3 regions of the Blautia sp. OM07-19 genome follow, and region 3 is predicted to be linked to each of the others. Evidence: a T-box and tRNA genes for the amino acid it is inferred to sense, from the RefSeq annotation. Region 3 holds a T-box; the other regions hold tRNA genes.

Region 1 (7,851 bases), on a different contig from region 3:
CACTTTGCAGGCACAAGATAATATACAATAACTCCTGCCGCTACAAACAATAAAAAAAGATTTGATACTAATGACATGATATTTTCTCCTGCATAAGCCAGAATAAGGCACTGCACTAATTACTTAATGCAGTGCCCCTGCCTGACTGATTAATTCAAAATTGCATTGTCCAGACATCCATCATCGCTTCCGCCGTCAGAATCTCCGGAATCATCGCTTCCGCCGTCAGAATCTCCGGAATCATCATAACTGTAGTCATCGTAGCTGTAATCATCATAACTGTCATCATAGCTGTAATCATAGCTGTAATCCTCTGTCTGTGAGGATGTCTGCTGTGCCGGTGCTTCTGTCGGTTTCGGTGCCAGTGCCTGCTCTGTTTCCTTTGTATTGACAGATTTCTTCAGATCCTTGCTGTCAAATACAATATAAGCAACTTCTCCTTCAAGATGAAGTTCCGCTTCCTCTGTATCGCCAAACGGAAGTGTATGAAGTGTTGCAGTTGTTCCATCTTCGAATGTAATCTGCATATCATATTTCTGAACTTCCGGCTCAGATGTTTCAGATGCTTCTTCTGTGTCCTTGTCATCTGCTGTCTCTGCTGCATCTTCTGTGTCTGCATTCGGGTCAAACCAGAGTGTTCTTTCTTCATCTGCTGCAAACTTGTCATCTTTTTCGAGGAAATTATCCGGATATTTCTCATCTTTCTCATTCTTGACAGTCACTTCTGTAATCACCTTACCTGTAAGGTTCTTGAATTTCAGGCTGAAAACACCCTCTGCGTCTTTATCTGTTTCCGGTTTTTTACCGATTGTTTTTTCTTCTTCTGTTTCTTTGGAATCCCCGGTATCATCTGCTTTGGCTTCTGTCGCTGTTTCTGTGTCTGCTGCCATAACAGCCTGGCCTGCTAACAGACTGGTTCCAATTGCCGCTGTCATTAAAATTGTTACGATTTTTTTCTTCATTTACCTGTCCTGCCTCTCTTTTTAGTAGACTTTTTTCTTGATATACTTCAAAGTACCTTTCTGTCCGTATTTGACTGCATATCCTGTGTAACCTTTCGGTCCGTATTCCTTCTGGAAGTTTGGATCATATACATAAGTGTTGTTTTTGACCTTAATTTCAACCCATGCATGAGGTCCGTTGCCTTTACCTTTGTTTACGTAACCAGTTACATAATGTGCATTATATCCCGCAACCTTTGCCATCCAGTAAAATGTACTTGCCATCACATAGCAGTCACCACTTCCTGTACGGAAACCATAAATTCCATAATATGTCTGGTTTTTCTTTGCCACTTTGTAGTTTCCATTGTAGCGAAGAGATGCTGACCAGTTAAACGCTTTTCTTAAGTTACCGCCACATTTCTGAAGACGGATTGCTGCCAGTGTCTCTACCTGAGACAGTTTGGTTGCACGTCCCCGAGTATCGATCCTGTAGTAAGTACTTGCGTTGTATTTGTAATATTTCTTGTTTTTCACAAGTGTATATTTGGAATCAAAGATATAGGTATATTTGCCGATCTTACGGATTCCTTTTACTTTTTTGCCGTTTTTGTCATAATAATATTTATGATCTTTGCTCCATGTATTTTTCAGAACAGCTGCTTTGGTTGTTGCCGCTGACACGGTCTGTACATTCATAACCGGAGCTGCTGCCGGCATTGCTGCGATCACAAGACTTAAAACGAGTGCTGTTAATTTTTTCTTCATGCTAGATTCTCCCTCTTCTTTCTTAGTAGCGTGAAACAAGGCTCTCTACAACATCATATTTATAGCTCTTACCCTTTGGACGGAATACAGATAACTCTACATTATCATAAGTATAGGTGATATCCACTCCGTTTCCATTTCTGAAACAACTGTTTTTGGAAATTTTGTATTTTTTGTATTTTCCGAGAAGTTTCTTGATTGTTGTTGCATTTTTGTTTGTTCTGGAAGCAGCTCTCAACTGTGCTGTTTTTGTTTTGTTGTAAGTCCCGTTTGCGTTGAAGTAATATACATATGGCATTCCATATGCAGAGGTACTTCCCACACGTACTCCCTTAACTCTGTGTCCCAGATAATCAAAGCCATAATACTGACCCTTGATCTTTTTGACAATTACACTGTATTTTCCCATCATTTCTTTGTCGGCCTGATAGGCTGCACCATTTGCTCCAAAGTAATAGGTATAGCTGACCTTGCCGCTCTTGATCTTACGCCAAGCATTACACAGTTTCTTGCCATTCTCATAAGCGTAATATCTGCCGCCTGATTTCTTCAGGGTTGTTTTTGCAGCAGCCTGCACAGTAACTGGCTGAGAAACTGAAACAACCGGTGTCAGCATGAGCAGCAGGAAAAGTGCTACTGCCAAGATTTTTCTGGTTTTTTTCATGTTGATTCTCCTTTTTTATTTAAAATTTTATTTTATACTGTGCTACATAAGACGGGCGTGAAGCCGCATCAAATAAAGCTCCATACATGTTATCATAATAGCGTCCATTTATCATCACAAAGCTGTGTCCCTCTGCCAGAGTGATCACATACGGCTGATATCCCAGTTCCTTTGCAACTGCTGCGACTGCACTTGCCATTCCATAACAGTTTCCTGTCAGACCGTTTTCAAACATCTGAACTGCGTATTTGTATACCCATCTGCGGCTTCTGAATTCAGCAGGGGTAGGATCCATGCTTCCTACAAATCTATTATAACCTATAATATAATTAAAGCATGCCCGCAGTTTCTGACGATTGGTCATACCTGCTGTTGTATGATTTGCAATAAATCTCCTTGCTGCCATCTTACAGCGTGCCTGCATGGTATCCACCGCATATCCGTTCTTGCCAAGCCTGAGACCGCTTATAGTCCTGTTGACTATGCATCTGCCACTTTTGTAAGCATAATAGACTCTGCCGTTTACTTCCTGCCATCCGCCAACGCCTTTACCATATTTGTTGACGATAAACCAGTATGTGTTTATCTTTACGACTTTCGTGCTTCCAGGTGTCACTTTGTGAGAGTTCATATCAAATACATAATATATCCCTCTTACATTGCATGCCCCACCTCTGGCTGCTACGCCATTTTCACGAAACCAGTAATATTTACCTTTGATGATCTTCCATGTATTCCGGACAGGTTTATTATTGACATAATAGCGATAACCACCCTTTTCCCAGATAAGTCCCTTCTTGACTTTCGAAGTACTTCCCTTACCAGTGGATGCTGAAGTCTTCGCGCTGCTATTCACTGCCGCATGAACATCCCCTGCTCCACATGAAAGGATCAATGCAAAAAAGAATACCACCAGCATCGTTCTGCCAGCCCAACTACTTCTTTCCAATTTCATTCCCTCCTCTCCTTTCCAGTTTTTTTACATTATAATATATTCTTTGGACAATTTCAATCAATTGACCATCAAAATAAAAAAAGCAGTTGCAAAAGTATTTTCTGCTTGCTATAATACTACATATTCTCGGGGTATGGCGTAGCTTGGTAGCGCGCACGGCTGGGGGCCGTGAGGTCATGGGTTCAAATCCCATTTCCCCGATGTTCTTATTCAACAGGAAAGGCTTCTGGACGTTATGGTCGTTCGGAAGCCTTTTTGTTTTATTTTATTCTTTTATGCGACTGGTATGATATTTCTCACGACATCTGTATGACTGTAGCCGTCATAACGTGTTTTCAGATTGGTAAAGGTAACTGCTGCTGTCTCATTTATACTGTCCAGAACTGCTGTTCCTTCTCTGCCTGTAATCTGTACATTGGGAGTATTTGCTGTGATGCCCTGAAATTTATAACGCAGCGTTTCTTTTTCACTGATCGTGTAACTTCCAAATGGAACTTTGGCTATTGTGCAGCTCAAAACGGCATAGCCTCCCTGTTTTTCGTAATTTTCCTGTCTGAACTCTACATAATTTTCGTAACTGTGCGCTTTTCCTTTCCGATCTGTTCCATTTACCACAAACCGGAAAACCGGATTTCCATGCGCCCAGATAATATCATTCTCCAGGATCTTTTTTGTTATCGTTATCTCACCATATGGCGGACGTATTCCTTCATTTGACACTTCCAGCGCAAAGTCCTGGTTTTCGTCCAGAATAGAGATATCTTCTTTCCAGTTCCCAAGGTATCCTTCTGGCGCCTGTGTCTCGACCAGTCTGAATTTTCCTTTGTTCTGGTCTGTATATTGCAGTTTTTTCGTATATAATTTCGTTTTCTCCGTATACGCAAACTGCTCTCCCGTAATGGCATAACTCTTTTTCTGTTCATCCCATGCATATGCCTGAAATACTGCTCCTGTCAGGTCTTTCGTGCTGTCTGCCGCATCTGTTTTGCGGATGCTGCAGTTCCTTTCAATAATCCCACGTACCCATGACATATTTGTTTCCTGGGTGTCTGCCATCTGTGAGGAATCAAGACGTCGTTTTGCCTGGTTTGAAATATGATAATAAATACCGTCTTTATAATGCCCATGAGCGGCAATCACACTGTCTGCTTTGGCTTTTACATGGATCCTGAAATAATAGGTTACATTATTGCAGGCCGCATCAGTCTTCAGGAAGCTGTTCGCAGCCGCAAACTTCACTGTATTCTTCGTAGCAGTGATCGTGAACTGCTGCGTGACATCATTCCCCTGAGCAGTTTCGACAGAAGCACTTTTGTACTCCAGGCAGGAATCCAGCTGATCCGTGACCTCAAATTTTTTGTAATCTCCCGGAAGAACTGTCTGTGAGATCATATAATCAAATTCCTTGGTCTTTGGGATAGTATAAGGTTTTTCCGCTGCTGTATCCGATTCCGATTCACGTCGTTTCATGCTGCTATAAGACGAATCAACAGCTCCGACTTTCTTCTCAGGTTCCGAATTCGGCTCATAGGTTCCAACTGTCTGTGCCCCTGACATAAAAAACGCTGAATACGGAGTTTTTCCTGTCAGTCCACCCGCACCTGCAAGCCAGTTTACTGTAAAGGACTTATTAAAATCTACATGACACCAGCCTTTTACATCGTTGTTATCTGTTGATGTTCCTTCTGGAGCACATACTTCTGTGTATACCGTTCCATTACTTGTAGTTCCGGTCGTCGCCTGTAGATGCTCGTACCCGCTTCGGATATACATGGCATCTACGCCCCATCCGTCATAAACACGAAATCCCTGACCTCCGTCAAGGTCCATCATCGTCACATGCCCTTTAGGAGAAATCTGATCTCCGGTTTCATGATCGAAGAACTCAAACTTAAAGCGCACAATTCCTACAGAAAGTGTTGAAAAGGCAATCCTGTCATTATAAAACAGAATACATGGAGAAATCACAGTATTGTCAACACCCATATGTGTATAGCTTACCGTACCCCATTCCGGCACTGTAATTTTCAGGTCTACAATTTTGCCCTTATATTCCCCTACATTTGTATACTTTGCAGAAATTTTTCCCTTCTGTGCAGCATTCTGAATACTGCATGCCGAAAAGGTATTCTTGTAATTTGTTGCACCATTCTGGGACCAACCGAACTGCGCATCCAGTTTAGCCGGAAGGCTTGCAGAAGCCCCCTGCACCTCCGTAAGTTTCGTCTTACCTTTTCGAAAAGCATATGCAAAGGCATACTCTGGTCTCATCTTATAATTTGCTGCCACAGCCTTGACTGCTGTAGACCTGGCAGAAGTACTTACTGCTTCCGCTTCTTCTCCGTCATTGAAAATCTCTGCTTCTTCATTTTCTTCCCCGGGAATTTTCTCAAACTCTGCATTCAGAATCACAGAACTTTCCGGCATAACAAACTCATATCTCTGATCTTCTCCCAGAGTTACCGAAACAGCTTCTCCTTCACTTTCTGCTGTTACTTCTGTGCACTCATATCCTTCAAATGGATGGATATAGAAACCCACTGCTTCTCCTGCCACAAAAAGATGTTCTCGTTCCTGCATCTGCAAAAGTTCATCGGCACTCAGCTTTTCCTGTTCCTCTTTAAGCTGCAGAAGATCCGTTTCAAATACAATCGTTCCCTGTTCTGCTCTGACTGTCACATCGAAAGAATCCGGTTCCATATTTTCTTCAAAATCTGTCTCGGATATCTCAGCAGAATCTCCGTCCGCATCTTCTGAAAAATCTTCGTCATCAGCTTTCTCTGTTTCGTCTCCGGGCATAAATATATCTTCATCTCCATCTGCATCCTGAAACTCATCCTGTATTTCTTCCTGAAACACAGAATCTGAGGCAGCAGAGATTCCCGTAACAGCAGAAACAGCAAATAATGCAGCAAAAATTCCTGATATTATTCTTTTTTTCATACTCCTCTGCCTCCTTTCCATGCTTTGATTACAAGAACCATGCCACCAGAAGCAAGAAGAAGGATCAACAGAAGTTCTGTTGCTGACGAGTCACCTGTTTTGACATGGTCTGCCTGTTTGCTTCCGTTATCTCTGGTCACTGCCGGCCGGGCAGTACTTTCCCCGCTTTCGGATCCTCCTGTTGAATCGGAAGATGATGTCTTTTCTTCTTCATTAACAGTAAAGATCCATGTGACATCTGTTTTTTTCTGTGCCATACGGTTATCCCACTCTGCCGGAATCTCCAGCCGAAACTTCATACTTCCTTTCTGTCCGGCTTCCAGAATTCCCAGCGTTTTGTTTCTGGCAAGACCCGTGGAATCCAAAGTCCCGCTGTACAAAATCTTATTTCCCATTGCCACGGTAAGTTTTACATCCTTAAGCATCGCAATCTGCTCACTGTTTCTACCTTCCGTGCTGGTTCGGAACAAAATTTCCGCCGCACTGTCTGTAGTATTGGACACTGTGATCGTATCTGTAAGCACATCTCCCGGCATCGCAGTTCCGAGATTTGTAAAAAAATCTCCCGGCACAGACAGGAGTTTATGCGCCTTTCCGTTAAATTCCACTGACAGCTTCGTCTGCGGCTTTTTGCAGGTCATTGCTCCGTCTTCTTCATGGATACACTGCCGAATCAGCTGATTTCCCCATGGCGACATGGCACTGAAATCCGGTGTGAAATTCGCTGCCTGGATTGCTTCTGCCTGAATGGTCAGCCCCAGTTTCTGAAGCTCATGCTCCTTTTTCCAGGATGCCGGAATATGTACACTCTGGAACAGATCGACCGTCTCTTTTCTCTTCAGGATACTGGTGTAATAATAGTACTCTCCGCGTTTGATCCATTTAGAAGAAAAACCGGAAAGTTTCGTATCGTCCAGACCTTCCAGTTCTTTCCGGTCATTTGTATACAAGATTCTGGCGCGCACCCAGCACGGAAGAGCACGGTTTGTGATCCTTGGGATCTTGGATACCACTGCCCCGGGAAGGACATCTCCTTTATTGTTGTAAAGAACTTCTTTTGTTCCCTTCTTTTCAAATTCTTCCACACTGATCTTGATATCCCCCACAGAGATATGGTTCACAACCTGCAAAGTGTCCGAAAAATATCCATACACGCCTGATATCCCCAGGATGCTCAAAGAAAGAATTCCTGCCGCTATCTTTGTTCTTTTCCTCATAGTTCTTCCATCCTTTAAGTCCGATAAAATTCCCAGGCACTTCTGTAATCCTCAAATCCGGCAGCCTGCACAGACTCCTCATAAACCTGTACTTCAAATGCATCGATCTGATCCAGATATGTCTTTTCAAGTTTCGAAGAATCTACGGAGATTCCTGAAAAGAGAGGCGTTGTCTTCTCTCCTTCCCGGAGGACTTTTTTGTAATAATAAAATCCGTCATCTGCTTCCACCCAGTTTGTCCGATCTATCTGCTTCAATGTCACTGCCCTGCCTATATCAGAGTTGGAATACCCCAGTGATACCCTTACATAACAGTCGACCGAAGCCTCTTCGCCCTGCACATTTCCATTTGCGACCCATACT
Region 2 (7,851 bases), on a different contig from region 3:
CTCACAGATTTTGCACTGCGATGTCGGGGAATTTTTCAAAAATCTCATATGATCCGTTTTTTCACTTTCTCATAAGTTTTCTTTTCATGTAGTCCATTTCGTACTTTTTATTTTCCCACTCAGACCCACCATAGAATCCCCGGAAACACTACCGACAATTTCTCAATACACAAACAAAAAAACACCGCCAGTCATTTCTGACCAGCGGCATTTCTCATTCCATATCCATTTTTTACTTTCCGATAGAAAATAATCGTCAATACAGTTGCTGCGATCCACCCGAACGGCCACGCCATCCAGATTCCCGTACTTCCAAATCTGGGCGAAAGCATCAGTGCAAATCCGATTCGAAGAATCAGGTCCGGAATCGTCGCGATGACAAAGTAGATCATTGCCCCGGAACCACGGATGATCCCATCTGTCATAAGTTTCACCACGATCATGAAATACCACGGCGAGACGATCCGAAGAAACATCACACCCGCATGGATCGCCGCTGAGCTTTCTGCATTCAGAAAAAGTCCCATCATCTGCTGGCTGAGTCCGAAATAAAGGACTACAAACGGAAGTGCTGTCAGCTCCGAAAGTTTCAGCCCTGTCCGAAATCCCATCGGAATCCTCTCCTGTTTTCCTGCGCCAATGTTCTGTGCCGTATAACTCGAAAGGCAGGAACCAAGCGTCATAAAAATATTGATCGCAAATGTATTCAGTTTGATCGCCCCGGAATATCCTGCAACGACTGCTGACCCATATCTGTTTACGATATCCTGGACAAAAAGGTTACCCACGCTCAAAACACTCTGCTGCAGAATACTCGGCACCGCAATTGCAAGGATCTGTACAAAAAGTTTCCTGTCAAACAGCGGCACTCTTTCCGTTCCTGCAAACTTCTGCAGTCTCACCAGCAATGTAACAAGCGCCAGCACCGCCGAAATCCCCTGTGCAATAAATGTCGCCCATGCAACACCGGCTACGCCCCAGTGAAGTTTCGCCACAAACAGAAGATCCAGGACAATATTTCCTGCCGATGATCCAAGCAGAAACCACAGCGGCGTCCTGGAATCACCAAGTGCAGTAAAAATCCCCGTACAGACATTGTACAGCATCAGAAAGATCAGTCCAAACACATAAATCTTAAGATATAGCACACCGTCCTGCATGATATTCTGTGGCGTGTGGATCCATTCCATCATATTGCGGCAGAAAAAATATCCATACACTGTCAGAATCACAGCAAGGCTCAGTGATGAGGCAAAAGCCGTCGTGACAGCACGCTTCACACCCTTGCGGTCACCCGCTCCAAACAGTCTTGATACGATCACAGATGCCCCAAGGTTCATTCCCACAGCAAATGCCATAAAAATAACAGTGATCGGGTAAGACGCCCCAACCGCAGCCAGCGCATCCTCTCCCGCAAATCTTCCCGCGATCATACTGTCCGCAATATTGTATATCTGTTGAAAAGCCACACTGAACATCATCGGAAGCCAAAAACGCCATAACGTTTTATCCGGATGTTCCTTTGTCAGATCTGTAACCATTTTTTCCTCTTTTCTTCACAAAAGGGACGATCGCTCGTCCCTCATGATTTCTGTAAAATTATAACTGATGTGTACTTCCGTTCAAAGTATCCGTAATCTCCTTGATGCTGACAGGTTTCGGGATATATCCGTTCATTCCCGCATCGCGGCAGTTTTTGCGGTCGCTTGCAAAGGTATTGGCTGTCATCGCAAAGATCGGAATATTGTTGTCATCGCAAATTTCGACATAAAGATTTGAGAGAGAATTTCTTGTTTTTCTATGACAACGTAAAAAGGAACTCCTTAAAATAAGGAATTCCTTCATCGTTAGTCGAAGTGACAGGATTTGAACCTGCGACCTCTGCGTCCCGAACGCAGCGCTCTACCAAACTGAGCCACACTTCGTTATTTCGTTGTTTAAATTTGTTATGTCGTTCAACGCAAGACATATTATATTATAGGGTATCGGAATTGTCAACAGGTTTTTTGAAAAAATTTAAAAAAATTTTCTGTTGGGATATAAGTGATTGTATCGTGTGTTTTGTTTGTATTATTCGAACTACAAGAAACATGCTTTGAGAGTTTCGCAAATTATCGCGGCAGTCGTCAAGATCTCCTATAAAATGAGGCATTTTGCCCGTTACTTCCTCTAATAATATATCCCCGCCCGCGGGGTGAGGCTCCGCGGGGCGGGGATATTATTTCTTCGGCGGTAGGAGCGCCGGAGATAGCGTTATATTGGGGCGAAATCTTTCATCTCAAATACCACATCTGCCACATTCATAGTGGATTTCCTGTGTGGTACAAGAACCACCGTCTTCTCTTCTGCGGATTCTCTGAGGGATTTGAGGATGATGCCTTCGTTCAGGGAATCGAGGTTTGAGGTCGGTTCGTCCATGAGAAGGAATGGACTGTCATGAAGGAAAGCGCGGGCGATGCCAATTCGCTGTTTTTCGCCACCGGAGAGGGTGTCTCCGAGTTCGCCTACTTCTGTGTCGTAGCCTTTGGGAAGGTGCATGATGAAGTCGTGGATGGACGCTTTGCAGGCGGCTTCCATGATCTCCTCGCGCGTCGCGCCCGGCTTGCCGATTGCGATGTTGTTGGCTATGGAATCATGGAACAGGTGGGTCTCCTGTGTCACGTAGCTTTCCATATCGCGGAGATGCTTTGTAGGAATCTTTCGCACGTCTTCGCCGTCTACGTGGAGCGCGCCGGAATTCACATCCCAGAAACGCATCAACAGCTTGAGAAGTGTGGATTTACCAGAACCGCTCGCCCCGTGGATCCCCAGGATCTTTCCTGCCGGAATATCCAGTGAGTAATTGTCCAGAATCACTTCATTATCATATGCAAACGTCACATGCTCCGCATCTGCGCCAGAAAATGTCCATCCTGCAGCACCATTACCAACATCCTGCTTTGCAGACACTCCCACTCCATCAGATGCACTGGCAGCATCCCGTTTTAAACCATCCACTACCAAAGCAGACTTCCTCTGCCCTGCACCACTCTGCACATCAGCAGTCACATTCCTGCACGCCTGTGCACCAGGCATCCACTCGCCCTCAACTTCCTCTACCTGCGGTTTCTCCTCAAGGATCGACAGCACTCTCTCCCCGCTTGCAAGCGTCTGGTTGAGGTTATTGGAAAGGCTTGACAGTGCCACAACCGGGCCGAAGGAGCCCATCATGGCGATCGTGCAGGTCAGCACTCCGTCATATCCGATACTGCCCTGTCCATACAGATTCAGCGTCAAAAACAGCATTCCGAAAGACGCGATCAGGATCACCAGATTCGTCACTGATCTCTGGCTTCCTTCCATCTCGCTCAACTTCTTCTGCATCCCCGCCAGTCCGTCAGACCTCTTCTGCATCTCATCCGCACGTTTCGCGCCCTGCTGGTACTGGATCGTCTCGTCCAGACCACGCAGAGAATCCAGCACAAAACTGTTCAGTTTGCCAAATTCCGTACGGAATTTCATACCGCTGCCGCCGCCTCTTCTGCCGTTCCAGAGCGGGATCACAACGCCCACAACCAGATATGCCACCAGTGCAAACACCCCTGCTGCCGGGTGATCGCCAGCAGTTTAAACGCAATAAAATGATTGCAGTACTGTTCCACATAATGCAGCACGCCACGCAAGCGTATAAATCGATGACGCAAACTTTACATATCGGGCATAATAGGCATCGAGAAATAGAATAAGTACATAAATCGATGCAACCTTGCTATTTCGGTATCATCGGCCTGGGTGGGTGCCGGGATGGTTACTTTACGCTAACTCATCTTCTATGAAGCTAACGCATGTGGTTAGTTAAAGTCAACTTATATTACCACCTGGCAACCTGCTGCTGACTTTCTACGCTCTCTTCATTACTGCCCGACAGCCTCCAGCCAGCTTTCTACATTTTCTTCCTCACCGCCCGGCAGCCTCCAACCAACTCTCTACGGTGGCTTCTTTTTCGCTGATGACTTCGGCGATTTCTTTTATTGACATTCCCCTCTGAAAAAGAGCTTTTGCCGTTTTTCTGCGTTCGTTTATTTCGCACTCCTGACGCATTTCTTTCATCAATTCTTCTAATGCTTCGCACATACTACCCGTCTCTCCTTCTGTCTCTTTTAATTCTGATACTCGTTTTGACAAGATTTCACTATACATTTCATCTGCGTTCTTGCAATGCAGATCATGCATTAATCGTCCCAGGTCTGTGTCCTCGTTCTGAATTGAGGAGTTTACATATATGATATGTGCGCCATCTCCAAACATATCTCCCGTTTCTTCGATGACCCGATCTGCATGATAAATCGGCAGACCTTTTCCTGGTACGTCATCTCGTGTGATAAAGATCACGTAACTCTCCGGCAGCTCCTCATAATCCTGACCCGGATTTAATGTGTTCATATCCAGCAGGCCGCTGTGATAGCGTGCTCTTTTCGGCGATGCGCCTTCTGATTCCTGCTGGATTTCTACATTATATCTCTTATCTTTATCGTCCTTTGCCACGCAGTCAAGAATTGCTGATCTGCCCTGTAGATTCTTGTAATCCTTCTGGACAATGTGATCCACAACCTGCAGGTCCTTCATTTCCATTATGATACGCAGAATATATTCTGCACATTCGCGTTTCTTCAGTACATTTCGCATGAAGATATCATTCATGATCGTAAGTTCTTTTATTACGTCTTTGTATCTTATGTAGCGCTGTTCCAGTTCATTATCTGGAGCTATACCAGTGGTTCCCATTTCGATAACGTCCTCCATTCGTAATGATAAAATAATTTTGCAGTGTGTTTTATGTAATTTTTTATCAGCTTGAAATGTATTTTTTTAGAGTATTATCGGAATGTATTTTTAATTTTGGGTTTTTGTTTCAGAAAATTTTTGACCTCTGTGCAGATGAAGTTTTTTCTGTATCAACTCCTTGTTTATAGTACTTTATGTTCTTAATTTTAACAAGAATTATATTTCTGGTCAACGAAACTTTTTATAAAGTTAGGTAAATATTTGTTTCTACTTTTTTTATTTTTTGCCTTTTGTCCGGGGGATTTTTCGCCTGGGTGGCGTAAGAAGACCGTCAAGGGACGTCGCCCGTCCCCTGACAACCCCCGGGCTGGGTGTTGGACGGAAATTTTGTCGTGTGGGGTGCCCTTTGAAAAATTCTCCTGGTGTTTCAGGTCGGGAGATTTTCGTATGAATGGGATTCTGGGTTGCGCTGTGGCTCCTTGAGTCTTGGGTTTTGTATGGGGTAGGGTGTCCTGTGGACACGCAGATTGTTGGTTGGGACTGGGGATGGTTTGTATAGATCTGATTTCTATTGGTATCCGAATCCACAAAATTCCCATAAAAAAATGGCCCAAACCACAATCAAGTAGATTCAAGCCAACAAAAAAATCTTAATAAATAACTCTCAGCCAACTCACCACCTCCAAACAAGCACTCTCCCCTCACATCCAGAAGGTTAGCAACGCCGTGCTCTCCGGCATATGCGCCTTCCCCGCAGTACAAGTCACCGTGATCATGATCATTCCCTTAATATTCCCATGACTGCTCCGCGTAAACCGACACGCGCTCAGCGGGATTCTCACCTTATTCGCGCGAAGATCAACTTCGCACAGCTGCCCATGATTCTCATACTTAAGGGACGAAAGCCACCCCGTCATATCCTTGCCATCGATCCGGGAAATGCCATGTACCGGACAGATCGTAAGTTCGAGCCAGCTTCCCCGGCTATTATTACGGATCACCGCAATATGCTCAAACCCCTGATGTGCCATGGAAAGACGCGGGCCGCCGGTACGGTTCACCTGATGAAGCGCTATCCCCACCTCATAATTGCCCCTTTCAAGGACTTTTTCCAGGAAATTCGGCGTAAAAGATTCCTGCGAGATCGTAGTATCTTTTTTTACCTGTGTATCACTTCTGGTGATAGACAGAAGAAGTTCATAATCGACATTTTCTATCAGCTGGCGAAGCGATTCCTGCCGGGATCCTTCGCTCACTCCCAGACGGGTCAGATAAGACTGCGTGGACTGCAGAATGCGCTCGTACATCCTGAGTGCACGGATGCCAGCCTCAGTAAAAGTATACTGTTCCGTCAGATACCCATAATTTACACATTCCTTAAAAAAACGACTTACCGGACCGTGGCTCACACCACAGATATCAGCAACAGTCCCCACACAGCCACGCTTTTTTTCAATTTTTTCCAGAGTCATCAGATAGTTAATCTGAAGCAGTGAAGGATGGAGTAGATCTTTCATAGTTTATGTATATTCCTTTCCAGTAAAAAAACGAGCCAGTCTTACCATATATGAACATCCAGTTCCCTGCTGTTCCAGTCCACCGGTTCCTCGTCCTCATTCGCAAACGCGATCAGGGCATTTCCCTCGATAACAGGGTCCTGTCTCTGAATTGAAAATTCAAAAACATCAGAAGGAATGACAGGTTTCCCTTTATGCAGTTCCGCACGGATCCATTTTTGCTGATCTTTGTACCAGAGACAGCCCAGATTACTGTCCGGCTCCGGATCGATCTCAAGCTCAAACCAGCTTTTTTCTTCCTCGACATGAAGCCTGATATTCTGGGAAAAATCATGAAATTCCCGCGCGAACCTGCGGGGATACGTTTTTTCCATATAATAAATCCCCATCAAAAAAACATAGTCTCCAGGTGCATACCGATAACTCAGATCCGTATACCGCAAAACTCTCTCAAAAGTCTCTCCATAATTCACAAAATTGCAAACCTGCCGGACTGTCTCCTCGCTGACGATATGCTCCATACGGCAGGCATCCTCCCTGGCGGTTTCACTTCCCACACCGACAAACTGCAGAAACTGAGCAAAAGTCTCATGCCGATACCCACACTCCACCCCCGTCAATAGCCCCAGCGCTTTTCGCGCCCAGCGAAACAGCCCTCCGCGTGGTCAGGAGGGGAGCGCGAGGGGAGAACGACCTTCGCAACTATGAGTGCCCTCCCCTCGCAAGGCTTTTCAAAGCCCTTGTCAGACTCAATAATATATCGTATATTATAACTAACACACAAAACTCGCCCGCCAGCGGCGGGCGAAAGGAGAACCCACTATGATAGATATACACAACATCAGCACCCACTGCACCCGCACCGAATTCGTCGGCACCACCGTCCTCGACACCATCGGCCTCGTCATCTCCGGCATAGATGACACCTTACTATCCACCATGAACATCAGCACCAAATACCACACCCTCGGTCTCTTCAGCTCCCGGACCGGAGCCGCCGGTCAAATCACCGCAATAGACGACGCAGTCAAAGCCACCAACACCGAAGTCCTCTCCATCGAATTTCCAAGAGACACCAAGGGCTGGGGCGGCCACGGCAACTACATCGTGATCGGCGGTAACGATGTTTCCGATGTACGCCACGCGATCGAACTCGCACTTGAACTCACGAAAAAAAATGCCGGAGAGCTGTACATCAGCGACTCCGGACATCTTGAATTTACATTTTCCGCCAGCGCAGGCGCAGCCCTGCAAAAAGCTTTCCACGCTGTACCGGGACAGGCTTTCGGCTTCATGGCAGGATCCCCTGCTGCGATCGGTCTCGTCATGGCTGACACCGCAATGAAAGCTTCCGCCGTCAACATCGCCTGCTACATGACCCCGAGCATCGGCACCAGCCACTCCAATGAAGTCATCCTCGGTATCTCCGGTGATGCCAGTGCCGTCAAAGCCGCCGTCCTCGAAGCCCGCCAAGTTGGTCTCGAACTCCTCATCGGCATGGGCAGCTACCCCGAAATCCCCGGTACACCGTACCTGTAAATCAAAAAAGCCCGCGCCCCACACCACTCAT
Region 3 (7,851 bases):
ACTTTTACTTGAGGCGCGGTACATCAGTGTTGAAAAGCCAGATGGTTATTCACAGCAGAAAGTAGATGAAATCCTGGCAGAAAATGAGAAAGAAACTTCCGAAGAGAAGAAAACAGCTGCAGGAAACCAGACTGTTCCGCAGAATATTATCATGATCATGAATGAAAGTCTTGCGGATTTTGAAAGTACAGGTGACCTTCAGACGGATACAGAAATTCTGCCATTTATTCACAGCCTGAATAAGAATGTGACGTATGGTAAGCTGCATGTACCGACATTTGGAGGTGGAACAGCGAGATCCGAATATGAGGCTCTGACAGGAAACAGCATTCAGTTTTTCCCGGCAGCCTGCCAGCCATATGAACTTTATGTCAGGGATCCGGAGTATGGTCTGGCAGATATCCTGGGGTCACAGGACTATGAACCTGTAGCAATGCATCCGAACAATGCATCCAACTGGAATCGCTCTAAGGTGTATGTGAGAATGGGATTTGATGAATTCCTGAGTATAGAGAACTGGGGCGATGAATTTTGTGACAGAGTCCGTAAACATTATTACAGTGATGCGACTGTCTATGACAAAATAATTAAGATGTATGAGGATAAAGAAGAGGATCAGAAGCTTTTTACATTCTGTGTGACGATGCAGAACCATGGCGGTTATGATGAAACTACAAATGGAGAAGACTATGAACCGGATGTCAAATTAAATTATGATGAAGAATATCCGTATGCAGAAACTTATCTGTCACTTGCAAGACAGTCGGATCTCGCGTTTAAGGATCTTCTCACATATTTTGAAAAAGTTGACGAACCAACAATGATCGTCATGTTCGGAGATCACTGGCCGCAGCTTGAGGATGGCTTTTTTGAACAGCTCCTTGGCAAAAAGAAAAGCAGTCTGGAAACTATAGAATCTCAGATAACTTACACTACACCATATATCATATGGACAAATTACCCGTCTGAGACAAAAGAAGAGGATATCAGCTGCAATTACCTCGGATCCAGCATGCTCGAAAAAGCGGGTGTTCAGCTTACGGAATATGAACAGTTCCTTGCTAATCTGAAAGAGGAACTTCCGATCATCGGAGTGGGTGCAGTGTGTGATAAAGACGGAAACTGGTATACTATGGACGATCTTCCGGAGAAATACCAGACCCTTTTGAACGAATATCAGATTCTGCAGTATAATAACCAGTTTGAGAAAAAACAGATCAGAGAGAGTGCTTTTACAGTTGAGTGAGGTAAAATCACTCTTGACATCACCAGATATTTCGAATAGAATAAATATCAAATATGCAGAAGTTTTCTGGCATAAATAAGATAACGGCGATGAAGAGAATAGTACATGAGGAGCAATCTCAGAGAGGAATCCATATGGTGTGAGGATTCTGTGCGCGAATCGTGGAACCGGCCTCGGAGCTCTGTACAAGTGAAGTGCAGCGTAGATCCAGCGTTAAGGGAGCTTGAGAGAGCAATTTTTTTCTGGCATACAGGAGTTGCTAATTAGGGTGGTACCGCCGAAGTCCTTCGGTCCCTTTACCGGGATCAGAGGACTTTTTTTATACACAGAAGCCTCTGATCTGATATAAAATCATTTACAGAAAAGGAGAAAATCATGGCAAAGAAATTAGTAGAAGCTATCACTTCCATGGAAGAAGATTTCGCACAGTGGTATACTGACGTTGTAAAAAAAGCAGAGCTGTGCGGTTACACAAGCGTAAAAGGATGCATGGCGATCAAACCGGCAGGTTATGCGATCTGGGAAAACATCCAGCACGAACTTGACCGTAGATTCAAAGAGACAGGTGTACAGAACGTATACATGCCGATGTTCATTCCGGAATCTCTTCTTCAGAAAGAGAAAGACCACGTAGAGGGTTTTGCACCGGAAGTAGCATGGGTAACACACGGTGGACTGAACGAACTTCAGGAGCGTCTCTGTGTACGTCCGACTTCTGAGACTCTGTTCTGTGATTTCTATCAGAAAGATATCCAGTCTCACAGAGATCTGCCGAAGGTATACAACCAGTGGTGCTCTGTAGTCCGCTGGGAGAAGACAACACGTCCGTTCCTTCGCTCCAGAGAGTTCTTATGGCAGGAAGGTCATACTGCACACGCAACAGCAGAGGAAGCAGAGGAGAGAACGATCCAGATGCTGAACCTGTACGCTGATTTCTGCGAAGAAGTTCTGGCTATCCCGGTCATCAAAGGTCAGAAGACAGACAAAGAAAAATTCGCAGGTGCAGTAGCTACCTACACAATTGAGTCCCTGATGCATGACGGTAAAGCACTTCAGTCCGGTACAAGCCACAACTTCGGTGACGGATTCGCCAGAGCATTCGGCATTCAGTACACAGACAAGGACAATACACTGAAATACGTACACCAGACATCCTGGGGTATGACAACACGTATGATCGGTGCGATCATCATGGTTCACGGTGACAACAGCGGACTTGTCCTGCCTCCGAGAATCGCTCCGACTCAGGCAGTCATCATTCCGATCCAGCAGCGCAAAGAAGGCGTTCTTGAGAAAGCAGATGAACTGTCTGCAGCACTCAAGGCAGCTGGCATCCGTGTCAAAGTAGACGACACCGACAGAAGCCCGGGATTCAAATTCGCAGAGCAGGAAATGAGAGGAATTCCGGTTCGTATCGAATGTGGACCGAAGGATATCGAGAACGGACAGGCTGTTATCTGCCGTCGTGATACAAGAGAGAAATATGTCGTTTCCTTTGAAGAACTTGCGTCCAAAGTTCAGGAAGTTCTTGATCTTATGCAGAAGGAAATGCTGGAGCGCGCACGTGCACACCGCGATGCTCACACTTATGTTGCAACAAACTACGAAGAATTCAAAGACACCATCAACAACAAACCGGGCTTTGTCAAAGCTATGTGGTGTGGAAACCGCGAGTGCGAGGACAAGATCAAAGAAGATGTTCAGGCAACATCCAGATGTATGCCGTTTGAACAGGAGCATCTGAGCGATGTCTGCGTATGCTGTGGAAAACCGGCGAAGAAGATGGTTTACTGGGGAAGAGCATACTAATATGAAATTAACGATTCCATCCGATGCAGAAGAAATTCTGCGGGTTTTAAATGAAAATGGTCATGAGGCTTATGTAGTCGGAGGCTGTGTCCGGGATTCTATTCTGGGACGCTGCCCCAACGACTGGGATATCACCACTTCTGCCTCTCCATATCAGGTCAAGGAATTATTTCCACGCACGATAGATACCGGGCTCCAGCACGGTACTGTCACGGTAATGATGGATAAGGAAGGTTATGAGGTGACAACTTACCGTGTGGACGGTGAATATGAAGATGGCCGTCATCCGAAGCAGGTGACGTTTACTTCCAGTCTGGAAGAGGATCTGAAACGCAGAGATTTCACGATTAATGCCATGGCATACCATCCGAAGGAGGGAATTGTCGATCTTTTTCACGGGATGGATGATATGCAGAACAAGGTCATCCGCTGTGTAGGTGATCCGCTGGAGCGCTTTCATGAGGATGCACTGCGTATCATGAGGGCAGTGCGTTTTTCGGCACAGCTTGGTTTTGAGATCGAGGAAGAGACGAAGGCGGGGATCAGCAGACTGACTCAGAATCTCCGGAATGTCAGTGCCGAGAGGATTCAGGCAGAACTTGTGAAGCTTCTTGTCTCGCCGCATCCGGATTATCTCCGTGTGGCATATGAAACAGGAATCACGAAAGAATTTCTGCCGGAGTTTGACCGCTGCATGGAAACGGAACAGAACACCCCGTACCATTGCTTTACCGTTGGAGAGCATATCCTGCACAGCCTTCTTTATGTGGAGGCGGACAAGGTGCTGCGCCTGACGATGCTGCTTCATGATATTGCGAAACCGGTTATGAAGACCACGGACGAAAACGGACGGGATCATTTCAAAATGCATGCGGTAAAAAGTGAGGAGATGTCGAAGCAGATCCTTCGCCGACTGAAATTTGATAATGATACGATCATGCAGGTTTCCCATCTGATCCGTTATCATGACGACAGACCGGAGGGACAGATGAAATCTGTGAGAAGGGCTGTGAACAGGATCGGGGAGGAACTTTTTCCATTATATCTTAAAGTCCAGAAAGCAGATATGCTGGCACAGAGCGAATACCGCCGTGATGAAAAGATTGCCCGGCAGGAGAGCGTAAAAGCCTGCTATGAGGAAATGTTGAAGCAGAATCAGTGCGTTTCCCTCAAGACACTGGCAGTGACCGGAAGAGATCTGATCCAGGCAGGATACAAGCCGGGACCGGAACTTGGCGAGATCCTGAACCGGCTTCTGGAGCACGTTCTGGATGTTCCGGAGGATAATACAAAAGAAAAATTAATGTCACTCATCTGACATCCTTAAGGCTGTTGCGGCTGCACATGAAGCAGTACCGCGGCAGTCTTTTTTGCATTTCTGCGTGAAGGGGTACATAAGATAGAAGGTACAAAAACAAGAGGGGGATTTTAATTTGTATGATTATGGACTCAGTACGCTGGAACAGTACAGCCTGACCGTGCTCTCCACAGCCCGCACGCGGGGGGCGCTTCTCTGCCGCTGCGAGGAGGGGCTTTTTATCCTGAAAGAATTCAAGGGGACGGAGAAGAAGCTTAAGAAGCAGCAGGAACTTCTCGAGGGACTTTCGGCTGCCGGCTGCCGGGTTGACCGTTATCTTCCGAATAAAGAAGGAAATCTGGTCAGCCGGGACCGTGATAATATCCCATACACACTGCAGTTCTGGTATGAGGGAAGGGAGTGCGATACCAGGTCGGAGGAGGATATCCTGCGGAGCGTGCGGACTCTGGCACAGATGCATAAATATATGAAACTTCCACTGGTTCAGGATTATATGGAACCTTCACTGGAAGATATCTATCAGAGACATAATCAGGAACTGCGAAAGATCCGTAAATTTATCCGCAAAAAAGGGGCATCCTGTCAGTTCGAAAAACTGTATCTGGCGACGGTGGAGGATTATCTGGAAAAAGGTGACGTGGCACTGAGGCTTCTGCGAGATTCTGCCTATTCGAAACTTCGACAGGATGTGACAGAAAACGGCTGGATCTGCCACGGGGAGTATAACCAGCATAATGTCCTTATGATCAGAAAAGAGACTGCAGTCACCAGCTTTGAGCACTGGGGCTTTGATGTGCAGATGGCTGATCTGTACCGTTTTATGCGAAAGATCCTTGAGAAATATAACTGGGATGTGCGGCTTGGAATGAAAATGCTCAGTGCCTATCACAAAGAAAAAAGTATCTCGGAGGATGAATGGCAGAATATCCATATCCGCTTTCTTTATCCGGAAAAATACTGGAAACTGGCAAACTATTACTATTCCCACAACAAAGCCTGGATCTCAGAAAAAAACACGCAGAAGTTAAAGAAGCTGACAGGGCAGAAAGAAGCCTGGCAAAACTTCGGAGCAAAATGTCTCGAAAATTATCCTTTTTGATTGCTTTTTATCAGGAACAAGGTTAAAAATTGGTAAATTTGACTGTAACTGTACGGTTTTCTCTTCCTTTTTTACGCAAAGAGGTGTATAATATAAAGCACCAATGGTCTTACAAAAAGACTGGAAAATACTATCAACAGGGAGGTATATCAGTATGGATTACAAAGAGGTATATGAGCAGTGGCTGTCCAACCCATACTTTGATGAAGCGACAAAGGAAGAATTAAAAAATATTGCAGAAGATGATAATGAGATCAAAGAACGTTTTTATATGGATCTGGAGTTCGGTACCGCAGGTCTCCGTGGAATCATCGGAGCCGGAACCAACCGCATGAACATCTATGTAGTAAGAAGAGCAACTCAGGGTCTTGCAAACTACATCGCAAAGGTTGACAAGAAATCACAGGGTGTTGCGATCGCATATGATTCCCGTCATATGTCACCGGAATTTGCCGAGGAAGCAGCTCTCTGTCTTGCAGCAAACGGAATCAAGGCATATATCTTTGAATCACTGAGACCGACACCGGAACTTTCTTTTGCAGTACGTCACCTCGGATGTGTTGCAGGTATCAACGTAACAGCCAGCCATAACCCGCCGGAATACAACGGATATAAGGTATACTGGGAAGATGGCGCACAGATCACACCGCCTCACGACAGCGGAATCATGGGAGAAGTTAAATCCATTTCTGACTGGAATACTGTTAAGACTATAGACAAGGCAGAAGCAGAAAAAGCAGGTCTGTTCCAGGTGATCGGCAAAGAAGTAGACGATGCTTACATGGCAGAACTTAAGAAACAGGTTCTTCACATGGATGCGATCAAGGCTGAGGGCAAGAACCTCAAGGTTGTTTACACACCTCTTCACGGTACAGGAAACATCCCGGCAAGAAGAATCCTCAAAGAACTTGGATTTGAGAACGTTTACGTTGTCAAAGAACAGGAACTGCCGGATGGAGATTTCCCGACAGTAAGCTATCCGAACCCGGAAGCAGCAGAGGCATTCGAACTTGGACTGAAACTTGCCAAAGAAGTAGATGCAGACCTCGTTCTGGCAACAGACCCGGATGCAGACCGTCTTGGTGTACGTGTCAAGGACAAGAACGGCGAATATCATGATCTGACAGGAAACATGTCAGGCTGCCTGCTTGCAAACTATGAGATCAGCCAGAAGAAAGCGATCAACGGAAGTCTTCCGGAGGATGGCGCTCTGATCAAAACCATCGTTACCACAAACCTGGCAGATGCGATCGCCAAAGGATACGGCGTAAAACTGATCGAAGTTCTGACAGGATTCAAATTCATCGGACAGCAGATCCTCGGATTCGAGCAGAGCGGCAAGGGAAGCTATCTCTTCGGATTTGAAGAGAGCTACGGCTGCCTGATCGGTACATATGCAAGAGACAAAGATGCGATCGTAGCTACAATGGCACTCTGCGAAGCTGCTGCATACTACAAGACTCAGGGCAAGACTCTCTGGGATGCAATGATCGAGATGTACGAACAGTTTGGTTACTACAAGGATGCGATCCAGTCTGTAACCATGAAGGGAATCGAAGGGCTTCAGAAGATCCAGGAGATCATGAACTCCCTGCGTCAGAATCCGCCGGCAGAGTTTGCAGGACACAAGGTCGTTGCTGTAAGAGACTACAAGGCAGACACGATCACAGATGTGGCAACAGGCGCAGTGAAACCTACAGGACTTCCGAACTCTAACGTTCTGTACTATGAACTGACAGATGATGCATGGGTATGCGTTCGTCCGTCCGGAACAGAGCCGAAGGTTAAATTCTACTACGGCGTTAAGGGAACTTCCCTTGCAGATGCAGATGAGAAATCTGACATCATGGGCAAGGCAGTTCTGGATATGGTTGACTCCATGAAATAATCAGGTAACTGGCGTATGCAGGAATTTGACAGATTTATGGAAGTTGTCCGGGAACTCCGGAAGAAATGTCCGTGGGACAGTGTGCAGACACATGAAAGCCTAAAGCCATATCTTATGGAGGAAGCAGGGGAAGTCCTCGAGGGGATCGATCACCTGAATGCAGAGGGCGACAGCCAGAATCTCTGCGAGGAACTGGGAGACGTTCTGTTCCAGGTTGCACTTCACAGTGTGATCGCGGAGGAAGAAGGGCTTTTTACGATCAAGGATGTGATCTCGGGCGTGGAATCCAAGATGAAATTCCGTCATCCGAAGATTTTTTCACCGGATGATGCAGAGGCAGTGTCTTTGTCTTGGGATGAATTGAAAGCCCGTGAAAGACAGAAGAAATCAGAGTGATTTTTTCTTTTAAAAAACGACAGGAGACCGCCTCCAATGGCAGGAAAAGCCTTGACAATTTGACACAAAAGGTATATATATAGTAAATAGCGTGC

Evidence for each region. A T-box is a leader RNA that pairs with one kind of tRNA and senses whether it is charged. The one in region 3 lies ahead of proS (proline--tRNA ligase), so its partner is inferred to be a tRNA-Pro.
Region 1: it encodes a tRNA-Pro, which carries the amino acid that the T-box ahead of proS (proline--tRNA ligase) is inferred to sense. The anticodon was not compared.
Region 2: it encodes a tRNA-Pro, which carries the amino acid that the T-box ahead of proS (proline--tRNA ligase) is inferred to sense. The anticodon was not compared.

The regions. Positions count from the first base shown of each region.
Region 1 covers NZ_QULA01000002.1:172,311-180,161, forward strand. The annotation lists gene DXC01_RS03415 (MBOAT family O-acyltransferase) at 1-77, opposite strand, end outside; gene DXC01_RS03420 (hypothetical protein) at 150-962, opposite strand; gene DXC01_RS03425 (transglutaminase domain-containing protein) at 984-1,709, opposite strand; gene DXC01_RS03430 (hypothetical protein) at 1,732-2,373, opposite strand; gene DXC01_RS03435 (hypothetical protein) at 2,393-3,328, opposite strand; tRNA gene DXC01_RS03440 (tRNA-Pro) at 3,456-3,529, shown strand; gene DXC01_RS03445 (isopeptide-forming domain-containing fimbrial protein) at 3,602-6,271, opposite strand; gene DXC01_RS03450 (hypothetical protein) at 6,268-7,488, opposite strand; gene DXC01_RS03455 (SipW-dependent-type signal peptide-containing protein) at 7,503-7,851, opposite strand, start outside.
Region 2 covers NZ_QULA01000014.1:16,823-24,673, forward strand. The annotation lists gene DXC01_RS10880 (helix-turn-helix domain-containing protein) at 1-52, shown strand, start outside; gene DXC01_RS10885 (MATE family efflux transporter) at 192-1,541, opposite strand; gene DXC01_RS20890 (hypothetical protein) at 1,600-1,728, opposite strand; tRNA gene DXC01_RS10895 (tRNA-Pro) at 1,852-1,925, opposite strand; gene DXC01_RS20635 (amino acid ABC transporter ATP-binding/permease protein) at 2,254-3,567, opposite strand; gene DXC01_RS10910 (PD-(D/E)XK nuclease family transposase) at 3,937-4,764, opposite strand; gene DXC01_RS10915 (hypothetical protein) at 5,466-6,281, opposite strand; gene DXC01_RS10920 (iron dependent repressor, metal binding and dimerization domain protein) at 6,323-6,892, opposite strand; gene pduB (microcompartment protein PduB) at 7,104-7,820, shown strand.
Region 3 covers NZ_QULA01000001.1:473,048-480,898, forward strand. The annotation lists gene DXC01_RS02095 (LTA synthase family protein) at 1-1,246, shown strand, start outside; T-box leader at 1,327-1,545, shown strand; gene proS (proline--tRNA ligase) at 1,622-3,055, shown strand; gene DXC01_RS02105 (CCA tRNA nucleotidyltransferase) at 3,057-4,373, shown strand; gene DXC01_RS02110 (CotS family spore coat protein) at 4,489-5,472, shown strand; gene DXC01_RS02115 (phospho-sugar mutase) at 5,627-7,360, shown strand; gene DXC01_RS02120 (MazG nucleotide pyrophosphohydrolase domain-containing protein) at 7,376-7,756, shown strand.